4 regions of the Paenibacillus sp. 01T431 genome follow, and region 1 is predicted to be linked to each of the others. Evidence: riboswitches for the same ligand, from Rfam matches in the RefSeq annotation. Region 1 holds a riboswitch; each other region holds the start of a gene.
The links. Region 1 has a riboswitch for cyclic di-GMP ahead of AC1DM9_RS22655 (anti-repressor SinI family protein). Riboswitches for the same ligand answer to the same signal wherever they lie in the genome.
Positions count from the first base shown of each region.

Region 2: linked by a shared signal. The riboswitch ahead of AC1DM9_RS14840 (hypothetical protein) and the one ahead of AC1DM9_RS22655 (anti-repressor SinI family protein) in region 1 are both predicted to bind cyclic di-GMP.
Region 3: linked by a shared signal. The riboswitch ahead of AC1DM9_RS21360 (EAL domain-containing protein) and the one ahead of AC1DM9_RS22655 (anti-repressor SinI family protein) in region 1 are both predicted to bind cyclic di-GMP.
Region 4: linked by a shared signal. The riboswitch ahead of AC1DM9_RS30515 (transglutaminase-like domain-containing protein) and the one ahead of AC1DM9_RS22655 (anti-repressor SinI family protein) in region 1 are both predicted to bind cyclic di-GMP.

Region 1 covers NZ_JBFTPT010000013.1:27,617-35,643, forward strand. The annotation lists gene galE (UDP-glucose 4-epimerase GalE) at 113-1,162, shown strand; cyclic di-GMP riboswitch class II at 1,356-1,439, shown strand; gene AC1DM9_RS22655 (anti-repressor SinI family protein) at 1,456-1,617, shown strand; gene AC1DM9_RS22660 (helix-turn-helix domain-containing protein) at 1,632-1,964, opposite strand; gene AC1DM9_RS22665 (lasso peptide isopeptide bond-forming cyclase) at 2,370-4,310, shown strand; gene AC1DM9_RS22670 (paeninodin family lasso peptide) at 4,325-4,468, shown strand; gene AC1DM9_RS22675 (aldolase) at 4,553-5,485, shown strand; gene AC1DM9_RS22680 (lasso peptide biosynthesis PqqD family chaperone) at 5,489-5,797, shown strand; gene AC1DM9_RS22685 (lasso peptide biosynthesis B2 protein) at 5,813-6,271, shown strand; gene AC1DM9_RS22690 (ABC transporter ATP-binding protein) at 6,292-8,027, shown strand, end outside.
Region 2 covers NZ_JBFTPT010000007.1:157,847-165,873, forward strand. The annotation lists gene AC1DM9_RS14815 (hypothetical protein) at 290-421, shown strand; gene AC1DM9_RS14820 (aspartyl-phosphate phosphatase Spo0E family protein) at 414-653, opposite strand; gene AC1DM9_RS14825 (alpha/beta fold hydrolase) at 649-2,154, opposite strand; gene AC1DM9_RS14830 (hypothetical protein) at 2,306-2,485, shown strand; gene AC1DM9_RS14835 (copper amine oxidase N-terminal domain-containing protein) at 2,701-3,660, opposite strand; gene AC1DM9_RS14840 (hypothetical protein) at 3,685-4,419, opposite strand; cyclic di-GMP riboswitch class I at 4,775-4,859, opposite strand; gene galE (UDP-glucose 4-epimerase GalE) at 5,001-6,011, opposite strand; gene AC1DM9_RS14850 (oligosaccharide flippase family protein) at 6,096-7,643, opposite strand; gene AC1DM9_RS14855 (polysaccharide pyruvyl transferase family protein) at 7,744-8,027, opposite strand, start outside.
Region 3 covers NZ_JBFTPT010000011.1:339,573-347,599, reverse strand. The annotation lists gene AC1DM9_RS21380 (RtcB family protein) at 1-1,197, shown strand, start outside; gene AC1DM9_RS21375 (nucleotidyltransferase domain-containing protein) at 1,401-2,246, shown strand; gene AC1DM9_RS21370 (methyltransferase domain-containing protein) at 2,287-3,552, shown strand; gene AC1DM9_RS21365 (metallophosphoesterase) at 3,558-6,143, shown strand; cyclic di-GMP riboswitch class I at 6,260-6,345, shown strand; gene AC1DM9_RS21360 (EAL domain-containing protein) at 6,430-8,027, shown strand, end outside.
Region 4 covers NZ_JBFTPT010000025.1:133-5,415, forward strand. The annotation lists partial or broken rRNA gene AC1DM9_RS30510 (16S ribosomal RNA) at 1-14, opposite strand, end outside; gene AC1DM9_RS30515 (transglutaminase-like domain-containing protein) at 331-1,140, opposite strand; cyclic di-GMP riboswitch class I at 1,153-1,231, opposite strand; cyclic di-GMP riboswitch class I at 1,283-1,361, opposite strand; gene lysS (lysine--tRNA ligase) at 1,529-3,049, opposite strand; gene greA (transcription elongation factor GreA) at 3,218-3,694, opposite strand; gene AC1DM9_RS30530 (tRNA-dihydrouridine synthase) at 4,009-4,218, opposite strand; partial or broken gene AC1DM9_RS30535 (tRNA-dihydrouridine synthase) at 4,230-4,396, opposite strand; gene AC1DM9_RS30540 (helix-turn-helix domain-containing protein) at 4,455-4,667, opposite strand; gene folK (2-amino-4-hydroxy-6-hydroxymethyldihydropteridine diphosphokinase) at 4,619-5,176, opposite strand; gene folB (dihydroneopterin aldolase) at 5,151-5,283, opposite strand, start outside.

The sequences.
Region 1 (8,027 bases):
GAAGAAAATATATCCCTGTAGTTTTTCAAGATGCAGGGATTTTATTCCATATAGTGTTCTTAATAAAGAATAAATACGTTTCTTATAATGAAGGCTGAGAGGGGTCAATGAAATGGCTATCTTAATTACGGGTGGAGCAGGTTATATTGGAAGTCATACATGTGTGGAACTTCTTGAAGCAGGGTATGAGGTAGTTATTGTTGATAATTTGTCAAATAGCAGCTACATCTCATTAAACAGAGTTGCAGAAATTACAAACAAAGCCTTTACATTTTATCAAATGGATCTAATGGATCAAATCGGACTTGAAGGTGTTTTCACCAGACATACAATTGATGCAGTAATTCACTTTGCAGGATTGAAGGCAGTAGGTGAATCTGTGCAATTGCCACTGTCTTATTATCACACTAATATTACTAGCACCTTAATCCTGTGTGAGGTTATGAAGAAGTATGGTGTTCATAAGCTTGTATTCAGCTCCTCTGCAACGGTATATGGTCGACCGGAACATGTGCCGATTGAAGAAAGTTCTTCGCTTGGAGCAACGAATCCTTACGGAAGAACAAAGCTCATGCTAGAACAAATTTTACAGGATTTAGCGGAGTCTAACGAGCAATGGGGGATTTCAATTTTACGATACTTTAACCCAATTGGTGCACATAAAAGTGGAAGAATTGGCGAGAATCCTAATGGTATTCCAAATAACCTTATGCCATACATATCTCAGGTAGCTGTAGGCAGGCTTAAAAAAGTTAATATTTTTGGAGATGACTATCCAACCATAGACGGCACAGGCGTAAGGGATTATATTCATGTCGTGGATCTTGCGAGAGGACATCTATGTGCACTGGAAAAAATCATGAACAAATCAGGTGTGGATATATTTAATCTCGGAACTGGGCGCGGGTATAGTGTATTAGAGATGATTAATGCATTCGAGAAGGTATCGGGACGAAGTATTCCATATTCATTTACAGATCGTAGACCAGGAGATATTGCCATTTGTTATGCAAATACGATGCTTGCAAACGCGGAGTTGAATTGGGTTGCGACACTTGGGATAGAGGAGATGTGCGCTGACTCATGGCGCTGGCAATATTTGAATCCAAATGGTTATGAGGAAGAGACCACTAGAGATTCCATTAAAGAATTAACATCATAATTAAAAGCTGAGTAATAATTAAATACAATTAGGTCTGTTTTCTATGTCTGTTGATAGCTCTTACCTATTTCTCGTTCCGTTTAACATTACTTAAATAAATTCGACAAAAAATGTAATTATCTATCATTTTTGTGAGACATGAAGCGACAGTATGCGCACTTGTGGTGATTTATAATACATCTATAAACGAATGACAAGCATGGGAGACGTTGAAATGCGTTTAGTATCTGGGCACCTTAAACGCATGGAGTCAGTGGTGCAACCGTCCTGAAATGAATGGGGGACATGGGAAGATGGTACTAGCTAAAGCAGAAGATATTCAGGAATTGGATATGGAATGGGTAACATTAATCATGAAAGCACGTTCTTTGGGATTCAGCAAGGACGAAGTAAGGAAAGTATTGCTTTGTCTTGAAGAAAGTAAGGATAATGATGTGCAAGTAACGGCTGTATAAAAGTGGAAAAAGCGCTATTCGCGCTTAATTTTCCATTTATTAAATTCTAAAAACTCTTTAAATTGATCTTTGCTCACACCGGAAGCCATAGCTTCTCTTACTAAATCAGCCCACTCGTTGTCTAAATTGTCGGGTTTGCGATCATTTTTTTCATCGGTATTTAAAAAATCTTCAACCGTCACATTCAATACGGCGCCTACCTTTTCGAGGAATTGAATCGAAGGATTTTGCTGGAGCCCTCGTTCAATGGAGCTTAAATAAGATTTAGCGACGCCCGCCCGTTGGGATAACTCTGTAAGGGATAGGCCATTTCTCTTGCGCAGCAGTTGAATGCGTTCTCCAATCATAACAAATTCCTCCGTTATCACATCGTTGTAGACTATTTCTATTATAACGAATTATTCTTAATTACGAAAGGTTGTTAGCTATAACGCACTTATTTTTTTATTCAAACATTAAAACCACTTATTTTAATAATGAGTGGTTATTTTTTTATTTATAAGAGTACTATGTAGAGTTGAAAAAAATGTTTTTATTGTAAAATACTCAGGCGAAAAACTAATCGACATTTTGTTTTTAATAAAGAACAAAAACTATGAATTTTTTGCAGTTTATCGTAGAAAAGTCATTGACAAAGGTTTATTTCAGGTGTAATATTCAAATATGTTCTTTATAAAGAACTAAAAACAAATGCCTAATTTTTGAAACAAGTACGTTAATAAAACAAATTCGATGACCACCCGGAGGCCACGATGAGCGCCATCGCAGGAGTTTTTCATACCGGCAAGGAAAGTTTGGCATGGCAGCAGGGCGATGCTTTAATGGAGGCACTTTCTCAGTTTCCATGTAATACAGCTCAAGCTTGGCATGACGATAATATATTTTTAGGTTGTCATAATCAATGGATTACACCTGAGTCGATCAATGAACGTAATCCTTTTTTGGATGATGAACGAGGGCTTGTTATAACTGCAGATGCAATTATTGATAACCGCATAGAATTATTCAACCGACTCGGAGTAGAGCAGCAATTAAGAAGAAATATGACGGATAGCGAGCTAATTTTATTAGCTTATGATAAATGGGGGGATAGAACACCTATTTATTTAGCTGGTGATTACGCCTTCCTAATCTGGGATTGTAGAAGACAAAAGCTGTTTGGTGCTAGAGACTTCTCCGGAGGTCGCACGCTCTATTATCATCGAAATAATGAGCGTGTTGCCTTTTGTACAACAATTGAACCCTTACTTACATTGCTGGGTAAGGAGAGATTGTTAAATGAACAATGGCTTGCTGAGTTTCTGGCTATTTCTGGCATGGTTGACGTTGCGGATGCATCCAAGACGGCTTATCGGAATATTGAGCAGCTCCCTCCATCTCATACGATAACGATAACTGCAGGACGAATTACTCTTGCAAGATATCACCAACTGAGACCAGATGAAGTCGTACGCTTTAAATCAAATGATGAGTATGTTGAGGCATTTCAGGATGTGTTTCAACAAGCTGTTACTTCAAGGCTGCGGACACATCGTAATGTCGGAGCACAGCTTAGCGGCGGTTTGGATTCAGGCTCTATTGTTGGCTTTGCTTCAAAGGCATTGCGACCGCAAAATAAAAGTCTGCACACGTTCAGCTACGTACCTACAAGCGACTTTGTTGATTATACACCCAAATCAATGCTGACTAATGAAAGACCACTTATTGAATCGACTGTTGGGCATGTGGGAGGTATTGAAGAGCACTACCTAGATTTTCAAGGGAGAGATTCTTACTCCGAAATCGACGGGTTTCTAAATATTATGGAAATGCCTTATAAGTTTTTCGAGAATTCTTTCTGGATGAAAGGAATGTTTGAGAAAGCAGAGGAGCAAGGAGTTGGTGTGCTGCTTAATGGTGGCAGAGGCAATTTGTCAATCTCGTGGGGAGATGCCATTCCTTATTACGCCACATTGTTGAAAAAAATGAGATGGATCAAGCTGCTTCGAGAAATGCGTCAGTATAGTCTGAATATCGGTTCTGGTCGTGCTCATGTATTTTCAAATGTAAGCCGTACTGCTTTCCCCTTTATAGATCAATTGCGCCCCATTGGAGAAAATTATCATTATCCTATGATTATTCATCCCGATTTCGCCAAAAGGACCGATGTATTTAATCGGCTTAGTGAATATGGAATTGATGCTTCTGGATGGTTTGCAGCCAAAAATGTGTACGATGAAAGAAGAAGCCATTTTGATGAAGTCTATCATTGGAATGCAGGCAATACGCTTTCGACAAAACTTTCATTAAGACACTCATTATGGAAGCGAGACCCCACTAATGATATACGAGTCATTCGTTTTTGCTTGTCACTACCAGAGGATCAGTACGTTCAGAATGGAATGGATCGAGCCCTGATAAGACGTGCAACTCATAATTTATTGCCCGACAGTGTAAGGTTGAATCAGCGCACAAGAGGAGTGCAGGGAGCGGATTGGGTTCATCGTATGCGTCCCAAATGGCAAGCATTCACAGATGAGCTGAGAAAAATGAGCCAAGATCGAGAATTCATGCAATTTGTTGATTGCAATGTGATCCAATCAGCGCTAGCACAAATTGAGCAAGGTGCTCAATCTAAGCTTGCGCTTGATCCGAATTACAGATTATTGATGCGCAGCCTAATCGTTTATCGCTTTCTTATAAAATTGAATTGAAGGGAGGTGACAAAATGCAAACGAAAAAACAATGGAATAAACCTGAATTAGAGGTCCTTCATGTACATATGACTGCGGCTTCTACTAAAAACGGTCCACTTACTGATGAGGCTTATATACCAGGTAAATGGTCTGAAAACCCACGTTTTACTAGCTAAGGAATTATGTGTGTTATGAAGAAGAAGGTCCTTATACTTAAGTAGTATAAGGACCTTCTAATTATTACTAAGGAAATTGATGGAGTGAGGACCTTGCAGCTGACGGGAACGAAAAAGGTGTATAGTGCGTTTGGACTAACGATCGAGAGCGAAATTCCATTGCCGGAATTGACTCCTATTTTAGGAGACCGTAAGCCAATAGACATAACAATTCTAATCGATAGCTCTTTTACAGAAATGATTGAACTGGAGCCTTATGATTTTGTTGTTGAGAAAAACGTTGTAACAGTAAATATGCCGGACGCGGGAGTTTTTCGGATCCAAAATGGTAATCAGATCATCATATCACCTAATAAAGGTGCAGATGATGATCTGATTAGAATTTATGTTCTCGGTACCTGTATTGGTGCACTGCTATTTCAACGCAGCATGTACCCGTTGCATGGAAGTGCAATTGCCATCAATGGTAAAGCTTATGCATTCGTTGGTCATTCCGGTGCTGGGAAATCGACTTTAGCTTCAGCTTTTATTAGACGGGGTTATTCGCTCTTGAGTGATGATATTATTGCTGTGACACGGGATTCCTTAGATCAAATGCCATTAGTTATCCCAGCTTACCCGCAGCAAAAGCTATGGCAGCAAAGCTTAGACGCATTTGGTGTAAACAACGAAGAACTTCGATCTATTTATGGAAGAGAGAATAAATTTTGTCTTCCAATCGAGGCAGACTTTTGTTCTAATGTATTGCCGCTTGGAGGGATATTCGAGCTTGTAATAACGGAATCAGATCAGGTGTCAATTGTTCCTGTTCATAAACTTGCTCGCCTAGACCTCTTATTTCAACATACATATCGACAATTTTTAGTGCAAAAGCTAGGACTAACGCGGTGGCATTTCACTAAATCTGCCTTACTCGCTGAGGAATTGCCTATTTATCAGGTGCAAAGACCTATCGCAAGGTTTACCGCTCCTGAGCTTGTCGAACTCGTTTTACAAACCATATCTACGGGGGATTAGAAGATGACAAAGAGCCAAGCAATTACGATTCAAACATTAGAGTTACAGCAGCTGATTATGCAAGATAGCAACAATATTGTAAGTGATATGGGCGGAGAAAAGGTGATTTTGAGTATTGAGAATGGTAAATATTATAATTTGGGTGTAATGGGCAGCCAAATATGGAATCTGATTAAACAGCCTGCAACGGTATCAGAAGTAGTTGAAGCTTTACTTCAAGAATTTGATGTTGCTAGAGAAGTGTGTGAAGAGCAAGTGCTTTCTTTTTTGTCTCATCTACTTGAAGAACGACTCGTTTATATAAAAGATTAAATATATGGTGATGTCATGGGGAAGTTGATGAAATTAAAAGCATTGTTTTCATTGGATTTCAAAACACTATTTCTATTAATAGAGGCAACATTATTACTAGGATACGCTCGTATACGGATTCTAAATCAGCCGTTTTCTAAAATCGCTCCTACTCTTGGGCAATACATGAAAGAAACGGAGAGTGATGCTGAAGCAGAGCATAGAAAAACATTAGTGCAAATCCGTTATGTTCTTCAAGTTGCAAGCAGAAATACGCCTTGGGATAGTAAATGTTTAGCTCGAGCAATAGCTGGCATGCAAATGCTGGAGAGACGTAAAATAAGCAGTACACTTTATTTAGGTACAACAAAAGATGAAGCCGGCAAGTTGATTGCTCATGCCTGGCTGCGAAGCGGAGCCCTTTATATTACAGGTTCAGAAGAAATGCATCGATTTACGGTCACCGGTATGTTTGCTAATGTAACCTATTCCTAAAGACGGAAAGTGATGAAGCGATGAATCATCTAATGTATTTTTCCAAAAAGCTGCATGCATACGGAGGCAAGATTCTATACTTGAATCTCATAGGCATGATGCTTGTTGGACTTCTTGATGGCGCGAGCATGCTGTTGCTAGCCCCTTTACTTAGTGTGATTGGAATAGTGAACATTCCACTTGCATCATTACCAGGTTTATCTTTATTAGCTTCGTTACAGGAGCTTCCCAAAGAAAGGGCCTTATTTATTATTTTAACGATATATATTTTGATTGTCGCTCTTCAAGCAGTAATTGGTCGTAATTTAAGCTTAAGAGAAATAAGAATACACACTGGTTTTGTTAATCAAATACGTTTAGAGCTTTATCTAGCGCTGTTGCAAGCGAATTGGGGATTTTTTATAAGAAAAAGGAAAACAGACCTTATTAATTCTCTTACTGGTGAACTTTCACGTGTGACGAATGGTGCTTTTCTATTTTTGCAGATGATAACATCTATAGCCTTTACGGTTATTCAAATTGGAATTGCCTTGTTCATATCCATAAAAATGACTTTATTCGTTTTATGTTGTGGGCTTGTTATAGCATTTCTCTCCAGAAGATTTATTAAGCAATCAAGAATGATTGGGAGCACGACGATTGAGCTGGCTCAAAGTTATTTAGCCGGTATTACGGATCATTTTAATGGGATGAAAGATATTAAAAGTAACCTGCTTGAATCATCTCGATATCGTTGGTTGTTAAATTGGTCGAGTGATATCTCACGGGAACGGTATGAAAATTCAAAGGTGCGAAGTAATTCGCAGCTCTTTTACAAGCTGTTTTCAGCTATAATGATTGCTTTTTTTGTTTTCATTTCAGTGATGCTGTTTCAGAGCCAAGGCGGATATTTAGTACTCATCTTGGTCATCTTCTCACGTTTATGGCCACGTTTTACTGGTATTCAAGCCAGCATGGAACAGATTGCTTCCTCTTTGCCTGCTTTTCAAGTTTTGATGGAACTGCAAGAGGAGTGCATAAAGGCCAGAGAATTAGAGGATGTAGGTAGTTTAGGCGGAGAGCATATTTTACCTCTGACACTCCAACACCAGCTCGAATGCCGCCATGTCTATTTTCGGTATGACGAGGAGCAGCCGGAGTATACGCTGGAAGCTATTAATCTGAGCATCCCTGCTAATGGCATGACCGCCATTGTTGGACAGTCAGGCGCGGGAAAAAGCACATTAATTGATCTAATGATGGGACTTATGAAGCCAGAACTTGGTCATGTGCTCATTGACGGCAAGACGCTTACAGATGAGGATCTGTTGTCGTTAAGAAGATCAATCAGTTATGTCCCGCAGGAGCCGTTTCTGTTCCATGGGACGATTAGAGATAACTTAATATTAATCGATCCGAATGCGACGGAAGATCAAATATGGGAAGCGATGGAGTTCTCTTCTGCGGCTGAATTTGTTCGCAAGCTTCCGGATGGCATCGATACGATTATTGGTGATCGTGGAATACGTTTATCAGGCGGGGAGCGTCAGAGACTCGTTTTGGCTAGAGCAATATTAAGAAAGCCATCTATCCTTATTTTGGATGAGGCTACAAGTGCACTAGACAGCTTGAACGAGACAAAAATTCAAGAAGCCATAGAGCGGCTTAAGGGAAAAATGACCGTTATCGTCGTTGCTCATCGCTTATCGACCATTCGGAATGCAGATCAGGTTATCGTGTTGGAAAATGGGAAAATCGTGCAAACGGGCCATTTTAT
Region 2 (8,027 bases), on a different contig from region 1:
CAAGTGCACCTCCTGTAAAGCAACCAGCTTCCAATTTATTATCCCTCTATCATACTTGAAAAAAACACTCAAATAAAATGCGAGCATAGGAGTGCTAAATTAGGCATGCCAAAGAACGGCTTGCTCACAAAAGCGAAGCAGCCGGCGGCGCTGAATTTTTAACTGAGAAATAAAGAAATATAATCCATCAATTATCAATATAAATGATATAAAAGTCCTATTTCAATATAGTCAATAAGCCTAAAGTTAGGTATTATAACTAAAAAGAAGTGAAATGAGGGCGATAGACATGTCTAGTTATTTAATGTTTACTGAGCTATCAACGCCATTGAAATGGTTTGGAATTCGGATTTTCAAGGATGAGAACGGCAGCTACTGGTATAAATACAAACAAAATAAACGTAAACGTATTTTTAAATAGAGCTATCGTCATCTAATAATGTACGTGATGCACAATTTTCCTCATTCATGCAGCCTCTCTCAAATCTTACGCAATCATAGCAATTAAGAACAAGATCAAGCGCCCTGCTTGCTCCCAACACTTCATCAGCTTGATAAGACTGGCACACTAATAGCTTATCGATCATTTCCTGCCGCAGCAGCTCAATCGTCTGCTCTAGCTTTATTTTGTGTAGAACAGTATCTCTATTAATGGTCCCTCACCTCTCCCTGAGCATGCGTATTACGAACGGTATCAACATTTAGTTCCTCGCTATACATATTGCTTATTCTTCTCATCACTTGACTAGCCGCTGCAAAATCGCCATCTTTTTTATAGCTATCCGCGAGTGATTCAACAAGTCCCAGCAGCATGTATTCCAGCCTGCTTCGTTCCTGAACCGCCCAGTTATCGTACAAGCCTGCGAGCATTTCTTCTACAGGATAGACAAGCAATTCTTTAATAAGAATAAATTTCCTTAATGCTCTTTTCTCCATATGAGCCTCTTCAAGCGACTGAATCCATTTCAGCAAGTCACACACGACAACCGCGTTCAGCTTAACATGGCTGCGATTAGCAACAATCGGATTCGTCCCCGCCGTATCGAACAATCCTTTTAAATGAGAAAGACTAACTCGCAGCAAATTACTTGCTTTGCTAATCTCTGCAAGTGGCCATAACGCATCGCATAACTGTTCTCTGGTCGGATTCGGGTAAAACATTAAATAAATAAGCAATCTCTTCGCATTACGCTGCTGCCAGCCACTCGATATTTCCTCGCCATTAATAAATACACGAAACGCTCCAATTAGCTTGACCTCGAGCAGCACATCCTTGCTTGGAGTACTCTTATAGGCATCGCCAAACATTTTAATGGCATCGATACTCATTAACCCAAGCAGCGGATCTCCGACATGAGTGCTCTCCGTGCCACTTAAAGGGTTGGAGAGGAAATCTAATATCTTCTGAGCGGCATAGGTCTGATTATCTATAAACACCAAGCTAGCTGCATCAGGCACCGTTACCGAGAACGCATTCGGAATAAACTGCGCCGTAATCTTCGACATATAGGATGGATATATCGTATCTTTGTCCCCCGCCATAACGAGGCAAGGCTTATTAATTGCGGATAAGTCATCCAAAGGATTCTCGGCTGCAAAGAGCTCAATTAATTTAAAGTACACATCCATGTCGCACTGCAAGTACGCCTCTTTTACCCATCTTGTCTCTTCCCTATCCTGAGGCAAACAGGTTACTAAACTAGCCATCTGCTCCGCCAGTGCAGCTGCCACACCGTTCTCAGCATAGCTCCGGCGCAGCTCAACCGAACGCTCCATTGCCTCCGGAGGATAAAATCCAATCGTCGAAATAAGAACAAACGACTTCACTCGCTCCGGGCGGCTAATTCCATACCTTGCAGCAAGATTACCGCCAAGTCCATGACCGACCAAATGTGCCTCCGTTATGCTATATAAGTGGAAAATTTCATCAAGATCATTGCAAAGCAGCTCCCATGTTAACTGAGAACCGTCATGTGATCGCTCCCCATGCCCGCGCAAATCATACCGTACAACATGATACCGTTCAGTTAGCACAGCAGCCATCGGCTCCCAGACACGAGCATTTAGGCCTAGACCGTGTAAGAGTACTACAACTTCAGCATCAGGATCAGAAGTGCACTGATTGAATTGGTAGAACAAATTAAATATGTCCATAGTCCCCCTACATTACCACTACTGTATGATTTTAGGTTAGTCTGTAATGCTAGTGTAATGCAAATTTTAGTACTATGGTAGTGGCTTTGCTAGTGAAATGAGTCATTTTTTTACATTTTACAACAAATTCTTGTAAGGGGAGACAAAAAACATGCAAAACAAGCTATTTGAACGCAGCTTTTTGCTGTTAATGATCACTCTGCTTGATTTGGGTAATCCTTTTCGTGTTAAAATATATCAGGAATTGGATTGGAAAATTCATTATACATTTTTAATCTGCATCACAACCTATAATAAGCTGAACGTACCGCTAACGACTTACAAGCCTTAAGGTTTGTATTTAAGGAAGTGTGGGCTAAATGGGAGCCCTTATCCCCTATAGCTGCAGCTGGTCTCTTATAACTAAAATAAATTATAAATAAATGCAAGCAGATGCATGTATCACTTCATGTAATTGTAAGGATAACGCAAAGCAGGGGCAGAAGAAGTCATCGCGACCTCTTCTGCCCCTGCTCTAATTTTACAAAAAAGAAGTGAAAACTCCTATTACATCAAACCCTCTGCAATAGCTCTTCCTGCTTCAAGCTCTTTGTTAAAGGCTTCTCTGTAGGAAGCAAGAACGTCTGTGCTATACCCATTCGTCGTCAGCTTAGCTTTCGTATCGGACATGATAACTTCAAATTTTGCAGAGCAATTGTCTACTTCTTGAAGTCCTTTAGCTTTAAGCTGAGCTTGAACCGTCTTATCCGTTGCCGCTACATACTGCAGTCCAATATCCATTAGAGTCACCTTGCAGCTTTCTTTCAGCGCAGCGAGCTTGTTCTCTGCTTCTGCTGTAATTTGCTCATACGTCGGTTTAACTGGTACGCCACCACCGCCGGCATTACCCGTACCGCCTGTACCACCAGAGCCTCCAGTTCCGCCACCCGTGCCTGGAAGAACGACTCCGCCGCCACCTTGCTCAGCTCGATATGCTGCTGACTCACCGCTAACTGTTTTCGTCACCGGATCGTAGCTAATCTGTGTGCCTACTGATTCTGACAAGAAGCGAATGGGCACATAGATCGAGCCTTTATAGGCATAGAGGGATTGACCAGCCGGCAATGCCTTCGTCTTTCCATTAAACACAAGAGTTGCATTAACTGGCTGTATTGCAATTGTAACGCTCGTTTGCGGCTTCTGGCTGCCCGTAGCGGCACTCTGCAATTGTTTCTTCAGCGCAGCAAGCTCTTTCTCTGTTGGCTCGGAGATCGTCGCTTTCGCACCATCCCAATTTACTGTTTTTAGCAGCGCGTAAGAAATATAACGAATCGGTACGTATGTACTTCCTTGATGAATAAATGAATATTGTCCATCGGGCAGTTTGAGTGCTTGTCCATCAAATTGCAGCTTAATGGGCTGTGTCTTTGTCTTAATCGTTTCGGTTGCTGCGGATGCAGCGGTTGCAAGTACGGATGACAACATCATTACAACTAGAAAAATAGATAGAATACGTGACTTTTTCATAGAGCCTCCTCAGAATAGTAAAGCTTACTTGTTTAGCGAGTTTGCAATTACTGCAAGCGCATTGGCTCTAGCACCAGCCTTCGCACTCTCGTATTGCGCGCTCCAATCCGGAAAGCTTTGCTCACCTAGATCGGCTGCTTTATACTCGCTCTTGGCATTGCTTATTAATTGATTGAACCTGGCATCACAATCGGCTTCCGCAGAAAATACCTTATTCAGGTATTTACTTTGAATAGTAGCAAGCGTAGCTTCTTCATCACCGCTAAGCTCTTTCGCAATCTGCTTAACCAAGCTATTGCTGGTTGCTTGACACGAAGATTTCAGTTTTTCCAGCTTTGCTGTAACCGATGCATCAATCTCTTTTTTCTTCTGGGACTTATTTTCGGAGTTTGAAGATCCCTTATCCGGCTTTTGTCCCTTGTCTACATTATTAGACGCTTCATCTGGCGGCAAAGTTGCGCTGGGACTAGGTTTTAGGACTTCATCTGGCTGCGTCGTTGGAACTAGATCAGGCTCTTGTGATGGAGTAGCATCAGGTTCTGAAGTCTGATCTGTCTGATTAGTAGATTGTTCATTGGGCTGCTCCGTAATCTTCGGCGACTCTTGTCCTGCATTGCTATCTGCAGCTTCTTCAAGACGCCCATTCAGTTCATCTACCTGATTTAACTTCGAATAGAGACTCATGCTTCCATAAATGACAATACCGATAACAACGAGAGCACCTGCGATAATCATTAGTGTTTTGTTCGTTTTTTTCATTGTTTTGGTTTCATATGAGCCACTAAAGAAGCAATGATTGCATATGAATCTCCTTCTTAGAATTTAAAATAAAAAAGCTGACGCTTCATAGTGACGGGGCGTCAGCTTGCGGATATAGCGTTTTCAGATCTGTTAACGACGCCATTCGTGCTAGTTCATGAGACAGCTGCTAGTTTATTTTTGTGATAAACAATCCTCAAATAAATCTCCATGCGCTTTTTCTCATCTAAGCAATCTTCCCACAGCAATTCATTGAATCCCATACAGAGTTGATGCCATTCACGTACAACGTTTGCGCGCATGAACATAATAATAACCTCCATGTTTCCACATAAACCACGCGGGAGGCACGATATTCGGTAGCTGGCTGGCAGTCTTTTAAAAGATAAGCCCCTGTAGCTTTGCGTCACCACTTTTCAATGGTTTTGCCTTTATCGTGTGGTTATGCGGTTGTTTTGTTTAATGGTATGGTAACAAAATTGTTGAGGGGTGTATAGGGTTTGTTGAATTATCAAACGTTACTAAATTTAATGATATTTTTCTCAAATGTAGTACGTCTTTGAACTGTTTTTGTAACTGCTCTATTCGTATCCATTTGGATTATTTAATTGCCAACGCCAAGAGTCTGCGCACATTTCTTCAATACCTTTGTTAGCAACCCACCCAAGTTCTCTTTTCGCTTTTGTGATATCTGCAAAACATACAGCTACGTCTCCAGGCCTTCTCTTAACAATTGTATACGGAATAGTCACACCAGAAACTTTTTCGAAGGTTTGTACAACGTCTAATACGCTATACCCTTTACCAGAACCTAAATTATAAACTTCTACACCTGTACCTAACATAGCTTTATTAAGAGCCTTTAAATGTCCTATTGCAAGATCTACCACATGAATATAATCTCTGACTCCGGTCCCATCATGTGTTGCATAGTCATTACCATAAACTTTAAGTTGAGCTATCTTTCCCATTCCTACATTTGTAATTATGGGCATTAAGTTATTTGGTATTCCTTTCGGATTCTCACCAAGCAAGCCACTTGCATGAGAGCCAACAGGATTAAAATAACGTAATATTAAAATACTCCAGCCTTTATCTGAATCATAAATATCTCTAAATAATTCCTCAATTATTAATTTAGTACGACCATAGGGATTTGAAGAACCTAACAAATGATCCTCAGTAATTGCTCCTGATAAAATAGGAGAATAAACAGTGGCTGAGGAACTGAAAACTATTCTTTTCACGTTATACTTTTGCATAACTTGGCATAGAATTAGAGTTCCTGTAATATTATTGTGATAATAATTAAGTGGTAATGAGACTGATTCGCCTACTGCCTTAAGTCCAGCAAAATGAATAACAGCATCAATATTATTTTCTGAAAATATTTCATCTATACTCTCTTTGTTTAACAAATCAACATTGTAATATTTCATTGGTTTTCCTGTTAACATTTGAATTCGATTTAAGGATTCACGGTTACTGTTAGACAGATTATCAATAACTACTAATTCATAACCAGCATTTAATAATTCAAGGCAAGCATGACTTCCAACATAACCAGCCCCCCCTGTTACTAAGATAGCCATTACTATCACCCTTCCTTTTTTATCAAACTTATTGAACACATAAGAAAATTGTGTTCTGAAAATAATTAATTTATGAGATTATTTTTATAATTTTTTTGATAAATATTTCTTAGATTTATATTTCTGAAATAAAGATCTCAAAGGAGTAATTAACAAATTCCTTTCATAGTTATTCATTCCTATAGTCCACATTAAAAAAGAAAATAAAATTAAATATACAAAAATTTTAATAAACAATTGAATTAGATTTATGTCAATAATAAAATAATTCAATAACAATCCGAACATCATTGCAGTAAAAACTGATACACTCATCTTAAGTATATTTCTCCAAAATCCTATAATATCAATTTTCAATTTGATATAATAATAAATATTCATAACAAATACATTTCCAAGAACTAAAGCAACAGTTGTTCCAATAGCAGCTCCGATTCCGCCGTAAATCTTTCCAAGATATAAACTAACTACTATACTAAGTAATGCTATACATACGTATGTGATAGCACGAAAACCCATTATATTTTTAGCTTGTAATATCGTCATACTTAAAGTCTGAATTAAAGGTACAGTAAGAGGTATCATAATTATTAATGCAATAATATAAGCATTAGAATAGTCTATTCCCGCCCAATATTTTATAAATGCTTTCCCATAAAGTATAAAACTACTTAGAATTAATGATAGTATTATATATTGTAATCTACCTATTCTGATAAATACATTTGAAATCTCTTCTTCTGAACTATTCTGTGCAATCATCTGAGTGATTCTAGGAAGAAAAACCCCGCTTATAGCTGTAGATAATGCCATATAATAATTCACGAATTGTAAAGCAATGGCATATACTGCAACCATTTTCGAACCCGACACAATACCTAATATGAATTGGTTAGATCCCCAATATATTTTATCAACTATAATAAACAAAAACATCCAGAAAGAGTATTGAAATATCTCTTTTAATAAAACAAAATCAAAATTTTTGAATTTTAATTTTGTATTTAATTTCACAAAACAATACCACATATTAGCTACTAAATAAACAATATTAAAAATAGTTATTGTTAACACCAAAGATAAAGACTTGTATCCCATAAACAACAATAAAAGCATAATAAGAGGAACCATTAAAGATCTTAAAATATTAGTAATCTTTAAAAAGACAAAACGTTCATAAGCAGTAGCTATAGATGTGAATGTTCCTAATGGAAAGGTTATAGCTAGATTAATTATTAATAACAATAACATAATTTTCATTTTATACATTTCATCTGGTAACATTGTTGTTGAAAATATCCTGTCAACAGTCGAATATAAAATACCCCCAACAAAAATAACTATAAGGCCTATAAAAGTGTTTATAGTTAGAAACATCCCATTTAAACTATATTCATTATCTTTGTCTTCTGATAATCTATACATTGCTATATATCTGACAATCGCACTCCCAATACCAAAATCCAAGATTGTAAGATAACTAACTATCGACGATGTTAACGAATATAGACCAAATTCAGATTGTCCCAACTCCCTTAGTAAGGTTGGTGTAAGAAATATCCCCGTTATATTTGTAATAATCAAAAGTAAATATGAAAGTAGGGCTCCAGCTTTTACTTGATTATATTTCAATCAATTACTTCCCCTCGCAAGAGTATATTAAATAATATAATCCTTCATAAGAAATTATATTTATTACCTGAAATTTTAGAGTTAAGTATAATTGTAAACACTATGAAAATATTATTTTGCTCAATTCATTAAAATGATAACTAGTATCTGCTTTATCATTTGTAAAATCATTGAAAATATTCTCATTAGAAATTAAGGACCTTACTATATCATCAATATTATAATTATGTAGTTTCATATCTTTAAACTGAATACGTATCCCTAAATACGATTCATCATCAAGATAATTATCCATTTTATTTGAATATACAATTGGTAAAAAAGGTATTCTGAGTATTTGTGATAGTACTGCGCTGTGAAATCTAATTGTGATAAACTTTTCGC
Region 3 (8,027 bases), on a different contig from region 1:
GTATCTCCTTCCATCGTAGGCAGCGATATCGGATGCGGAATGCGCGTACAGCTAACAAATCTGCATAAGGATGATTTGAAGGAAGTAAAGCTGCGGCGCAAGCTGGTTAAGGCTATTGAGAAATATATGCCAGTCGAGGAGCATGCAAGAGGTTACTTCTCAGATATTAGACTTGAGAATATCGTGAAGAAGGGCTTGCATGGCTTGCCGAAAAAATATATTCCAGATGCCTACACGCCGCGCAAAGCTACCTCCTTAACCCATGTGGAGAGCAGCCGCTTTGATTTTGACGAAGAGGTGCTGGATAAGTTTCCTGAAGTTGTCTGGCATCGCGCGCATCGCCAGCTCGGCACACTTGGCGGCGGCAATCATTTTGTAGAAATTCAAGCGATTGAAATTGCCGAGGAAAACAGAGAAATTGCCGAAGCATGGGGGCTGTTCGACGGCCAAGTGGTCATTATGATTCATTCCGGCTCGCGGGCTTGGGGCGGTGCGGTTAGTCAATATTGCAGCACGGACATTGCCAAAATGATGCGTCAGGAAGGCATAGGCACCGCAGATCCTAAGCTGCTATATGCGCCATTATCCCATCCGCTCGGCCAAACGTATGTCAACCTCATGTACTCGGCCTTGAATTATGCGGTCGTGAATCGCCACCTGATTGCATACGCTGTCCGGGAGGCGGGCAAGGATGTGTTCGGCTCTAAATTCGAGCTGCGCACATTGTATGATCTCATGCATAACTACGCATGGGAGGAAGAACAGGATGAGCAATCCTATTTCATTCATCGCAAGGGTGCAACAAGAGCGCTGCCGGCAGGACATCCGGATAACCCTGAGCCTTATCGGAGCACGGGGCATCCGGCGCTCATACCAGGATCGATGGGTACTGCCTCTTACATTATGGTCGGAAGTGCTGAAGGAAAAGCGAATCATTATTCCATCTGTCATGGCGCAGGTCGAATCAGGTCACGGAACGCAACGAAGCAGCTCGTATCGGTAGAAGAGGTCGCTATTGCAATGCGTGTAGGCACGGATGATGAAATCGTCGTAAACCAGCGCTCTATGGAGTCGCTGGTCGATGAATCACCGCAGGCATACAAGGATGTAGATCAAATCATTGAGAGTGTAGTCGGAGCCGGGCTTGCGCAGGTCGTAGCAAAATGCAAACCGTTAGCTGCTGTCAAAGGAACGTAAATAAAGGAAAAGAAGGGGGACGAGGAGAATGTTTAACCAATATCTAGAAGTACAGTTAGTTAACGTAAATGATGAACAATCCAATTCTTTTAATTTAAGCAAAGAGAATAGCTCCACTCCTCGGACCCGTTGTTTGGTATTTGAAGGGAAGCGTGTACTGACCTCGTGTTAGCTGCATTGCTGACTATTCTTTTTCCTAGACTATGGACGATCTTGTCCATGGTCTTTTTTTTTGCAAGAAGAAGCTGAGTAAAGGAGTGTCTAGAATGACCAACATACATGAAAATATTTTGCTGGAACTGGGTAAAATCGAGCGGGAGGAACAGGTTCGCATCGTTTACGCGTGCGAATCAGGAAGCAGGGCTTGGGGTTTCCCTTCTAAGGACAGCGATTACGACGTGCGATTTATTTACGTCAGGCCGGTGGAATGGTATTTATCGATATTTGACAAAAGAGATGTAATCGAACGGCCTATAAGTGATCTTCTCGATATTAACGGCTGGGATTTGCGCAAAGCGCTTAATCTGTTTCGCAAGTCGAATCCGCCTCTGCTCGAATGGCTGCAATCACCGATTCCATACTTTACGAAATACTCAGTAGCCAAACAAATCCGAAGTGTCTCTCCGTTATCTTTCTCGCCGAAGTCGTGCATGTACCATTATCTCCATATGGCTAAAGGGAACTACCGAGAGTATCTGCAAGGCGAGCAAGTGAAAATAAAAAAGTATTTTTATGTGTTAAGGCCGATTCTTGCTTGCGGCTGGATTGCGAAGTACAACTCGATGCCTCCAATCGAATTTGATCGTTTAGTAGAGGCGCTTATTCCTGAGCAGAGCGAGCTGAGGGCTACGGTTGAACAATTGCTGCGCAGGAAAAAAGCGGGCGACGAGCTCGATTATGAGCCTAGGCTGCAAGTTATTAACTCCTATTTGGAGGAGCGAATGGTTCATTTTGAACAAATCGCACTCGAAATGGGTCAAGGGGGAACTGCGCAGGACAATCAGCTTGATGACTTGTTCCGCAGAGCATTACAAGAGGTTTGGGATTAAATAGTGTTGCTTTTAATTGACAAGTAAGGGGAAGTTAAGGATGGCTATCGTGCAAGTGAAATCGACGAACCCAAGCTTTTCGTTCGTCATCAGAAAAAATCCGGGGTCAGGCATGCTGCTGCGCGCCGTTCGCAAAGGAATGGCCTACGGCTGGTATACCGATGAAGCAACCTTCAACGTTTATTTTAAGGATGCCGACAATGAGGTTTCATACAAGCAGCATAGGCAGGACCAATTTGAGTACCTCAATGTATCGCGATATAATACGCCGCTCTTTGTACTGGGAGCGATTAATGAATTTTTTGCAGCGCCGCTTAAAGCGCAGCATTCGAGTGACACGGAGCAATACGAGCATACCTTCCATATCAATATGATTCATATTGAGCTCTTGCGTTATATTCATTTTTTTGAGAAGCATCTTACCGACTATACATTTGAAGCAGTACATCTGGCGCATAAGAGCTATTCGCTTACCATTAAGACGCATAAATCGTTATATGAGCTTATGCATGTCGTTAGTGTGCTTTGTCTCTTCCTTTCGATGTTCAGCGACGAATACATCGATATTTCTGATGATGTGTTGATTAAATATGTGAAGAGTATCCAAATTATCGACGCACCCTTTTATATACGAAGCTTGTTTGCCCGCAATTTTCTAGCTTCAAGAGACCGGTTCAAGAAATATAAAGAAGAGCTGGAGAAAACAGACCGTTATGCGGTTCAATTGGCCTTCGGCGGGACGGCTCAGCAGCGGAGAAGCTATATCGGAAACGTGCTTCCGTTCAATAAGGCAATACTCGACGTTGGCTGTGGAGAAGGTTTTTATGCGATTCCATTTGCATCCAAAATTGAAGACAGCTACTACGCGGTTGATATCCATGAGCCGCTGCTAGAGGTAGTAGAGCGGAAGGCGAAAGCAAAGGAACTGGACAACATCGCTACCTTTCCTTCCATTGAACACTTTCTAGAGGCTTATAACGGCGAGCAGGTGGATGTCATTTTGACCGAGGTTATTGAGCATATGAGTCTAAATGAGGCAGCTGTTCTGATACGGCAAATATGCGAACATGTTGATTTTGATTATTTTGTGCTGACAACACCTAATGCAGAGTTTAATGCTTATTATGAGCTGGAAGACTTCCGGCATGATGACCATAAATGGGAGCTTGGGCGAGCGGAATTTCAAGAGTGGCTGCTCGAAACGATTAAAGATCAAACCGTGGAAAGCCAATTTGTCGCAATCGGCGACGGAGTGAACGGTATACAAACGACGCAGGGTGCGATTTTGCGGAAGAGGAGAGAGTAGCGTCAATGGAAATGAGAACGAGAGTCCATACGATTTTTATGCTGATTGGCACGACGGAATGCGGGAAAACAACCTTTGCAAACGAAGTGCTGATGCCGCAGCTGCGATTTAGGGATGACAGCAAGGGCATGAATGCGAACGTGCAATATATTTCATCCGATAGCATTAGACAAGAGCTTCTAGGCTCTGATTATGACAAATATGATCAAATCATGCTTGAAGCGAGCGATCAGGCTTTCCGCCTTTTGTTCGAGAAGCTGCGTCTGGTCACTACTTTCCCCATCAATGCGGAATTTGTTGTCGTGGATACAACAGGTTTGTCGGAGGATTTCCGGGCGAGAGTGAGAGAGGTTGCAAAGGAAAATAACTACAACCTTGAAGTCGTGCTGTTTGATTACAAGAAGCGGGATGATTATTATTCATCGGAGCGTTCGAAGAAACTGATAACGAGCCACATTAATCGTTTGCGCAAGGATGTGCTTGGTTCGCTCTCGAGGGAGAAATACAGCAAAGTTCATAAGGTGCGGGCTAAAGATTTTTATTCTCCTATGGATAAGGTTGCGAATCCGGATTATAAGATTATAATCGAGGATGCTGCTGAGTATTTGGACGTTTTTTTACCGCTGGACCAGAAGACGATTATCGTCGGTGACGTTCACGAATGTGTGGATGAGCTGAAGGCTTTGCTCGTTAGCCATGGGTTTCAACTAGAGGGCAATGTATTGGTTGAGACAGGAAAGGTCAGCGGTACAAAAGTATTGCTCGTTGGAGATTGGATCGATAAGGGAAGCCGCACTAAGGAAATCATTGATTTCCTATATACGAATCAGGATAAGTTTTTGTTTGTGCTTGGGAATCATGAAAACTTCGTCCATAAATATATGCGTGGTGAAATCAAAGGTGTGGAAGAGGAGCTGCTGCATGCCTACTTCGATTCGACTGAGGTGCTGAGAGGCGATGCTGAGCTGCTTCAGAAGTTTAATCATCTCGTATCGCTGTCGAAGCCTTTCTACAGAATGGTAGGAAAATCAGGACCATCCTATTATGTGACTCACGCGCCATGCGAGAACAAATATATTGGCAAGCTGGATGTGAATTCGATCCGTCATCAGCGCAATTTTAGACTCGACCGATCGGCGCCGATTGAAGCACAGCTTGCGTTTCTGAAGCGGGATGCAGCAGGAAACCAGCCGTATCATGTTTTTGGACATGTGGCTGCTAAACAAGCATTTCGGATCAGAAATAAAATCCATTTGGATTCAGGCGCAGTTCACGGCAATCTGCTAACCTCGGTTTCTCTGTCGGTGAAGCCGACTTTCAAATCACAGAAATCGGCAATAGCCGGCATGGAAGGCGAGCTTCCTGCTCTCTTCAAAGAGGAACGCAAAGTATCGCTGCAGGAGCTGGATGATGATGAAGCCCGCAGATTGCAGTATTGCTCGCGCAATAAAATTAACTTTATTTCAGGAACCATGTCTCCTGCAGATAAGGATGAAGCGGCGGGTGAGCTGGAATCGCTGAGGAAAGGGCTGAACTATTTTATGGAGCGCGGTGTTAAAGAGGTCGTGCTGCAGCCCAAATATATGGGATCACGCTGCAATGTTTATTTGCATGCAGATATCGAGCAATGTTTTGCAGTGAGCCGCAATGGGTACAAAATAAATAAGGTTGACCTAACCGCTGTTTATGAGCGACTGCTGCAAAGATTCGGAAGCTACATGAAGGAAAACGATATATCGATGCTTCTGCTGGATGGCGAGCTTTTGCCATGGGAGGCGCTGGGAGAAGGTCTCATCGAAAAGCAGTTTAAGCCAATTGAGAAGGGGCTTGAGACAGAGCTTGCATTCCTGAAGGCGAATGGATTCGAGGAAGCGTTCGGAAAGCTTGCGCATGATTTCAAGGAAAGTGGTTTTGAAAAGGATCAGTTTCACCTTAGCAAAGGGGCTATTAATGAGAAGTATGGCCTAGCCGTCTATCAAAATTTTAAGCATGTTCATTCTATTCTTGAGAAAAACAGGCCAATTGATGAGCATATCAAAGCATATGAAACGTATAAGAGGCAGCTAGAGCTGTATGCCGAGGCAGGGGAGCTTGAATACAAGCCATTTTCGCTGCTCAAAATCGTATACGTGGACGGAAGAGAGCAGCTGCCAGCGTGGAAAACCTCGGAGATGTATCGTTTCCTCTCTGACGATCCATTCATTACGCTTGTGCTGTCTGATGCGGAGAGCTATGAGCTTGCAGAAAAATATTTCTACACGCTTACGGTAGACAATCATATGGAAGGTGTCGTGATAAAGCCGGAGATGCCTCAGCCGTACACGGTTCCCTATATGAAAGTGCGCAATAAGGAATACATGTCTATTATTTACGGTTATGATTATAGATTTCCGCACAAGTACAATAAGCTCATCAAGCAAAAAAATATTACGCAAAAGCTTCGTACATCATTTAACGAGTACCGGCTAGGACAGCATATGCTGGCGATTCCTTTTGCTGAAATTGCCCCAGACAACGATGGATATCAAGCGGCTGTTGCTAATCTGTTGTTTGAGGTCGCCAAAGAGAAGGAAATCGATCCTAGATTGTAAATCATCAATATACCAAACCTCCCAAAATGGGAGGTTTTTCTACATCATTCGACCTATTATTAAATTGGTTATGGTATATATCGGAATAATATGGAATACTGGTATATGTAAAAAGTCCTAGTAAAAAGCAAAGTTGTCGAAAGACAATGACGCAAAGCCAACAGGCCTAAAGGAAATTTCCAAAGGTGGCTGGGTTGCCAAAAGGATGAGTGATAACATACCTATATCCTCTCCTTAAAAACTTCAGGTTACCGCCTACGTTATGAAAAAGAGGGGATATTTAGCAATGAAACAAATGATTAAACGTTTTAATGGCAATGTTAATGTTAGTAGTTTTAATATTGTTCAAAAGATAGCGAATTTAGGCTACTGGGAGTTTGACCATATTCGCAGAGAAGCATCCTGGTCGAATCAAATGTTCGAAATATATGGTATGAAATCTGATTTCTCGATGTCGATGGACGAATTTTTTGAGTTTGTACATCCCGATGATCGTGAGCGTGTTATTCAGCAGTTCCACCTTGCAATTGAATCAAAGAAGGAGAGCGTTTGCGAGTACAGAATCGTTCGTCAGAGCGGTGAAGTTAGATATGTTGTAGAAAACATTACATTCATACTTAATGACGAAAACGAGATATTGTTGACGATAGGCATGATTCAGGATGTAACGGAAAATAAAAAATTGCAGCATCGCCTCACACTAGAAGAACAGCTTTATAAATCGATATTTGAAAACAATCCTGACGCGGTCTTTTCTTTAGACGCACAAGGGCGTTTTTTGTCATGCAATTCAGTGCTTGAGCAACTTTTTGGATATACGAAAGAGGAAATTATAAATGATAGTTTTCATAAATTTGTAGATGCCGCAGCGCTGGATAAAACGATTCAATATTTTGAGCAAACAGTCAAGACGCTGACACCTCAAAACTATGATACGACAGGCATTACGAGAACAGGACAAACGATCAAATTTAATGTGACCAATATTCCAATCATTATTAATAAAAAGCTTATCGGTGTCTATGGCATTGCCAAGGATATTACGCAGCAAAAAATGATTGAGCAATCGTTGACTGAGACCGAATTAAAATACCTCAGTATTGTCGAGCAATCCATTGTCGGTATTTTTGTCGCGCAGAAAAACAACTTCGTTTATTCAAACGATCAGCTCAATAAAATGTTTGGTTATGACTCCTTGAATGGTATGGATATTATACAGACGATCCATCCTTCAGACCGTGAAGCCGTCGTTAATCAGCTAACGAAGTTACAGGAGGGTCAGTCTGTATCCAATTTCTGCCACAGAGCCATTAAACAAGATGGGACGATTATTCATTGCGAAGTGCACTATAATCAAGTGTCAAATATGGGAGAGCAGGCAATCGTTGGAGTAGTCCTTGATATTACGGATCGGAGCAAGGCTGAGGAATTAAATCAATATTTGGCTTACCACGATTATTTAACGGAGATGCCAAATCGCAGAATGTTTGAAGACCAGCTAGATAAGCAGCTAAGGGTAAGCGAGTATTTTAAGCAGAGGCTGGCGATCGTGCTGATTGACGTGGATCGTTTCAAATATGTAAATGATACGCTGGGGCATCCAATTGGGGATGAGTTGCTGAAACAAATCGCCTTCCGATTGATGAGCAATTTACGTGATGGCCAAACCGTATTCCGACTTGGCGGAGACGAATTTGCAATTATTATAGCTGATGTAAAGCAGCAAAACGAAATCAAGGATATGGCAGCTACTATTATTAAGCTTATCAATGAGCAATTTTTGATAGAAGGATATGAGCTGAATGTAACTGCAAGTATTGGAATCAGTCAATCGCCTGGCGATGGGAGCTCGGTGGAGCAGTTGATGAAAAATGCGAATGCGGC
Region 4 (5,283 bases), on a different contig from region 1:
AAACTCTCCAAATTGGTGTTTGAAATGCTCATTACTTTTTATCGCTTTTTTCGCTTATCCCGAAGGATTTGCGAGGCAGTTATTACTCGTTGTTCAGTTTTCAAAGAGCAATCTTTTCTCTCTTGTCGACCGTGTATCTCGTTGGCGACCTAGATAATATATCATAGGCGTATATAGCATTGCAAGTGTTTTTTTCATTATTTACGAAAAAGTTTTCAACACTCCTATTTGCCTTCTAATTGCGTAATCGTTGCTTCGCTTCCTCCGCACCTATATTGAAGAAAGACATAAAAAAACGAGCTCTGCGATTTCCGCAAGCTCGTATGACTTCTAATATGTTTTTGTAACTGTATATTGAGCTGCATCCTTGATAAGCTCATACTTTTTCTTGCCCTTCTTTAGACCCGCATCAACAGTCGTATCAATCGTAACCCATTTCCCATCCAAGTACACTTCGTTCCAAGCATGATAAACATCCACATAAGTAGATTGTCCCATCAAGAGCTTCGTAGGGATATCCACGCTCCGCAGCATTGCCGCAAACAATGAAGCGTATCCGTAGCAGATATCCTTTCTCGATTTAAATGTGCGATCAATATTGGGGAGGTAATCAACTGACAGATTAGCAGCTAATTGATTATCATAACTTACATTCGTAATAATATACTCGTAGATTGCCTTTACTTTCTCCATATCCGTTTTTTTATTGCTCGCTAATTCTTTTGCCTTGACGATGGCGCTGCTCGCATTCGACCAGTCAATGTTCTGGATGGAATTCAAGTACAAAACCTTGTTGTCTTTCAAATCAAGCGTCACGGTTTCTTTCTTCGCCAGTTTGTATTTGTTGCCTGTTGTATTCTCTAGAACAGATATCGTATATTCGCCATTGCCAAGCTGCAATGGAAACTTCTCAGCTGTTTTTCCGCCGGTTAGATTATATGTATAGTTTGATGCGCCTTTTGCGATCATAAGCTTCGTTTTCACTTTAGTGTTCACTGCATATTGTACGGAGACAACACCTTTATCTAAATTCCCCGTATTGAGCCAATCAGAAGAGTCCGCTTCATTTGCCTGAACGACCGTTACATGGATGGATGCAAAAAGAACAAAAGCTGCGATGACTAACATAAATTTACGCATGAATATACTCCCTTCGGTAGCTGGCTGCCATCTTACGGAAGGCCCTTTAGCTTTGCGTCCCTACCTTTCGATAGGTTTGCCATTATCGTGTGAAGCGCTTTGTGATGAATTTCCCCTATACAAACAAAAAAAAGCCTGTTCATTCGGTAGCTGGCTGCCATCATACGGAAGGCCCTTTAGCTTTGCGTCCCTACCTTTCRATAGGTTTGCCGTTATCGTGTAGCGCTTTATTAGTTCTATTCTACCATATGAATCTAGCAAATCAATAGATTGTACTACAATATCAATCATAATTTGAATGTTTTTAAGGATTGTTGTTGCAAATTCTCGATATTAGAAAAAAAAGAACCATTGGCTGCTAAAAGCCAAACGGTTCCTTGTTTCTTTCTTATTCAGCAGAACGCTGATCTCTCATATGAGGGAACAACAGTACATCACGAATAGATGGAGCATCTGTTAGAAGCATGATCAATCGGTCGATACCGATTCCTAGTCCGCCTGTTGGCGGCATGCCGTATTCCAGAGCGCGGATAAAGTCTTCATCCATCTCATGCGCCTCGTCATTTCCATGCTCACGCTCAACAAGCTGCGACTCGAAACGCTCACGCTGATCAATCGGATCGTTAAGCTCCGTAAATGCATTAGCATGCTCACGTGCTACGATGAATAGCTCAAAACGATCGGTGAAGCGTGGATCTGCTTCGCTCTTCTTAGCAAGCGGCGAAATAGCAACCGGATGTCCTGTAACAAAGGTTGGCTGAATAAGCGTGTGCTCACCGAACTGTTCAAAGAAAGCGTTGAGAATATGACCAAATGTCATATGCGGATCAACGGCAACTTTGTGTTCTTTCGCCAAACGATGGGCTTCCTCGTCGCTCATTTCCACGCCGAAATCTACGCCAGTCGTTTCTTTGACAAGCTCAACCATGCTGACGCGACGCCACTGAGGTGTCAAATCAATCTCTTGGCCTTGATAAGTGATTTTCGTTGTTCCAAGAACCTCTTGCGCAATATGTGCGATGACATTCTCTGTCAATGCCATAATATCCTTGTAATCAGCATAAGCCTCGTAAAGCTCAATCATTGTAAACTCTGGATTGTGGCGAGTCGAAATCCCCTCATTCCGGTATACACGGCCGATCTCATATACTTTCTCCAATCCGCCTACAATCAGTCGCTTCAAATGAAGCTCGATTGCAATACGCATGTAGAGCTGCATGTCCAGCGCATTATGATGCGTTTCGAAAGGGCGTGCTGCAGCACCGCCTGCAATGGAATGCAGCGTTGGTGTTTCTACTTCTAAATACCCGCGGGAATCTAGGTAGCGACGCATGGATTGAATGATTTTGGAACGAGTAATAAAGGTTTGTTGGACGTCGGGATTCACGATAAGGTCAACATAACGCTGACGATAACGAAGCTCTACGTCTTTCAAGCCATGATATTTATCAGGCAATGGAAGAAGCGACTTTGTCAAAACTTCAATATCACGTGCTTTGACAGAGACTTCGCCTGTATTCGTTTTGAATACAACGCCTACTACGCCAATGATGTCACCGATATCTAGCAAATCAAAAGCTGCAAACTTATGCTCTTCAACGGAATCTTTACGAACATAAATTTGAACCTTGCCGCTCAAATCTTGAATCGTAGCAAAACCCGCTTTGCCCATACCGCGTTTCTGCATAATACGGCCAGCAATACGCACTTCAACCGCTTTTTCTTCTATTTCTTCTTTGCTAAGCCCTTCATAGGCTTGTACAATATCTTCGGCGTTATGAGTGCGTTCGAACTTTCGGCCAAATGGATCCACACCTAACCCTCTAAGCTCGTCCAATTTGTTTCTGCGAATTTGCAAGAGCTCACTTAGCTCCTGCTGTTCATTGTTTTCTTGTTCCACTTCTTTCATCTCCTTGATCATTCGGCAAAAGCAAGCAGCTGTCACCGGATTCATGCAGCAAAATCTCGTTTCGCAATAAAATATAAGCAATGTATAGACCTGTAATATACGTTCTTATATTTTAAACGTTCAAAAAGCTTCCTACAAGGAAGCTTTTTGAACCGCTCATAGCAAACATTATTTTTTGATATCGAGAATTTTGTATTGAATAATGCCGACTGGTACGCTAACTTCAACAACGGTGCCTTTTTTCTTGCCTAGAATCGCTTTACCAACCGGGCTTTCATTTGAAATCTTGTTTTGCAAAGGATCGGCTTCCGCTGTACCAACAATGGAATAATCCATTGTGTCGCCATACTCCATATCCTCAACCGTTACGATCGAACCGATGCTCACGGTATCAATATCAATATCGTCATTATTTATAATACGCGCATTGCGCAACATTTTCTCAAGGGTAAGAACGCGGCCTTCGATAAATGCTTGCTCATTCTTCGCATCTTCATATTCCGAGTTTTCGCTTATATCACCATAGCCAATTGCTACTTTAATACGTTCAGCTACTTCACGACGCTTGACCGACTTTAGGTTCTCTAATTCATCTTCGAGCTTTCGCAGCCCTTCTTGAGTCAGAATGATTTGCTTATCGTTCATCTTTCCGATTCTCCTGTCATGTGACTAATTTTTCATACCTTGTATGAATTCACTGTTACCTAATATATTACGCTTCTTATTCCTCATACCAACTGTTGTTTGAAGCGCTCTTGATGTCTTCGTTAGATTATATTGCACGATTATATTGCAAAGTTACCCTGAATGTCAATCAAAGCCAGACGACCCATTGAAACCGTTTCATTTCTGAAATGTAGAGCAGAAGCCGCATGATAGCGGCTTTTGTCGAATGGTGTCGGCTCGCTCCCGTTACAGGGTAAATCGCATAACCGATCTATTTGTATTTTAGTAAGCGCCTACTTCTGCAGAACCCGCTTCTTTGCTGGAACAGCACTGACAGCTTGGAATTCTTCGTCCTCTCCAAGCGAGTGGACGTAGTTTTCCAAAATCGCTACCATCGGATCACGGCCTGTATGTTCGAGCAGCCTTTTTGCATCCTCTGGTGAGAAAACGTCGCCATTCCCAATTACGGGAATCGATACCGCTACTTTGACATCCTTTATAATGTCCCAATTAGCCTTACCCGTATACTACCATGCAAAATGGCCTTGTCGCTTACCATCTCCGCACATACAAGACCCGTTCCAAACTCCTTGGCAATTAATCAAAGGCAGGATAGCACACGCTTGCCATCGGCGCTAGCACCACTCTGTTCTTCATTTCGATGCCACCGATTTTCAGCATGTCACTCCTTCCTCCTCTTCTAACTGCTTATTGTTCATGTCTTGTGTACCAGACAGCACTATTCACGGTTATCAGACATTAATTCCTCATAGCTGATTCCGAGCGTCTTAGCGATATGATTTAATAACTTCGTATCCGTCTTTCTTGTTCCTCGCTCCAATGAGCCAAGAACGGCCACCGATACGCCAAGCTCCTTGGCCAGCTCCTGCTGAGTATAGCCCTTCAGCTTTCGAAAGGCTCTGACGCGCTGCGCCAATTGATTGTTTTCCATAACGTAATGCCTTCCTTTCCATCCAGAAGCGCTGCTTCAGATACTGCGCTTACCTCGGACTGCAGCCGATGTGTTTGATCCAAAACATCATGCAGCGGAACGAGAACGAACGACCGCTCCATCATACGCGGATGCGGCAAAGTTAATTCCTCTTGATCCATTCTGACATTATCGTATAGGAGCAGATCAAGGTCAATGGTTCTCGGTCCCCAACGAATTTGTCGAACTCTACCGAGCTGCTGCTCGTACTCCAAAAGCTGACGCAAAAGCATTAATGGAGATAGTGTCGTTCGTACAGCTAATGCCATATTGATAAAGGGCGGTTGCTCTGTGTAGCCTACCGGATCAGTCTCATACATGCCTGACACTCTGCTTACCACGATGCTCGGGTGCGCATCGATGAGGCTAATCGCTTCCAGCAGCAGTTGCTCACGGTTTCCCATGTTAGATCCTAAAGCAATATATGCCTCTGCCTGTGCGCCATCAAGCGGGAATTGTTCGTCCATCATTGTCCCGCTTTCTGCGCAGTTCTACCGTTACTCCGTCAAAATGGATATCAAACGGCGGGTTTGGCTTCGTTACTCGAACCGTCACTTCATTTACCATAGTATAAACT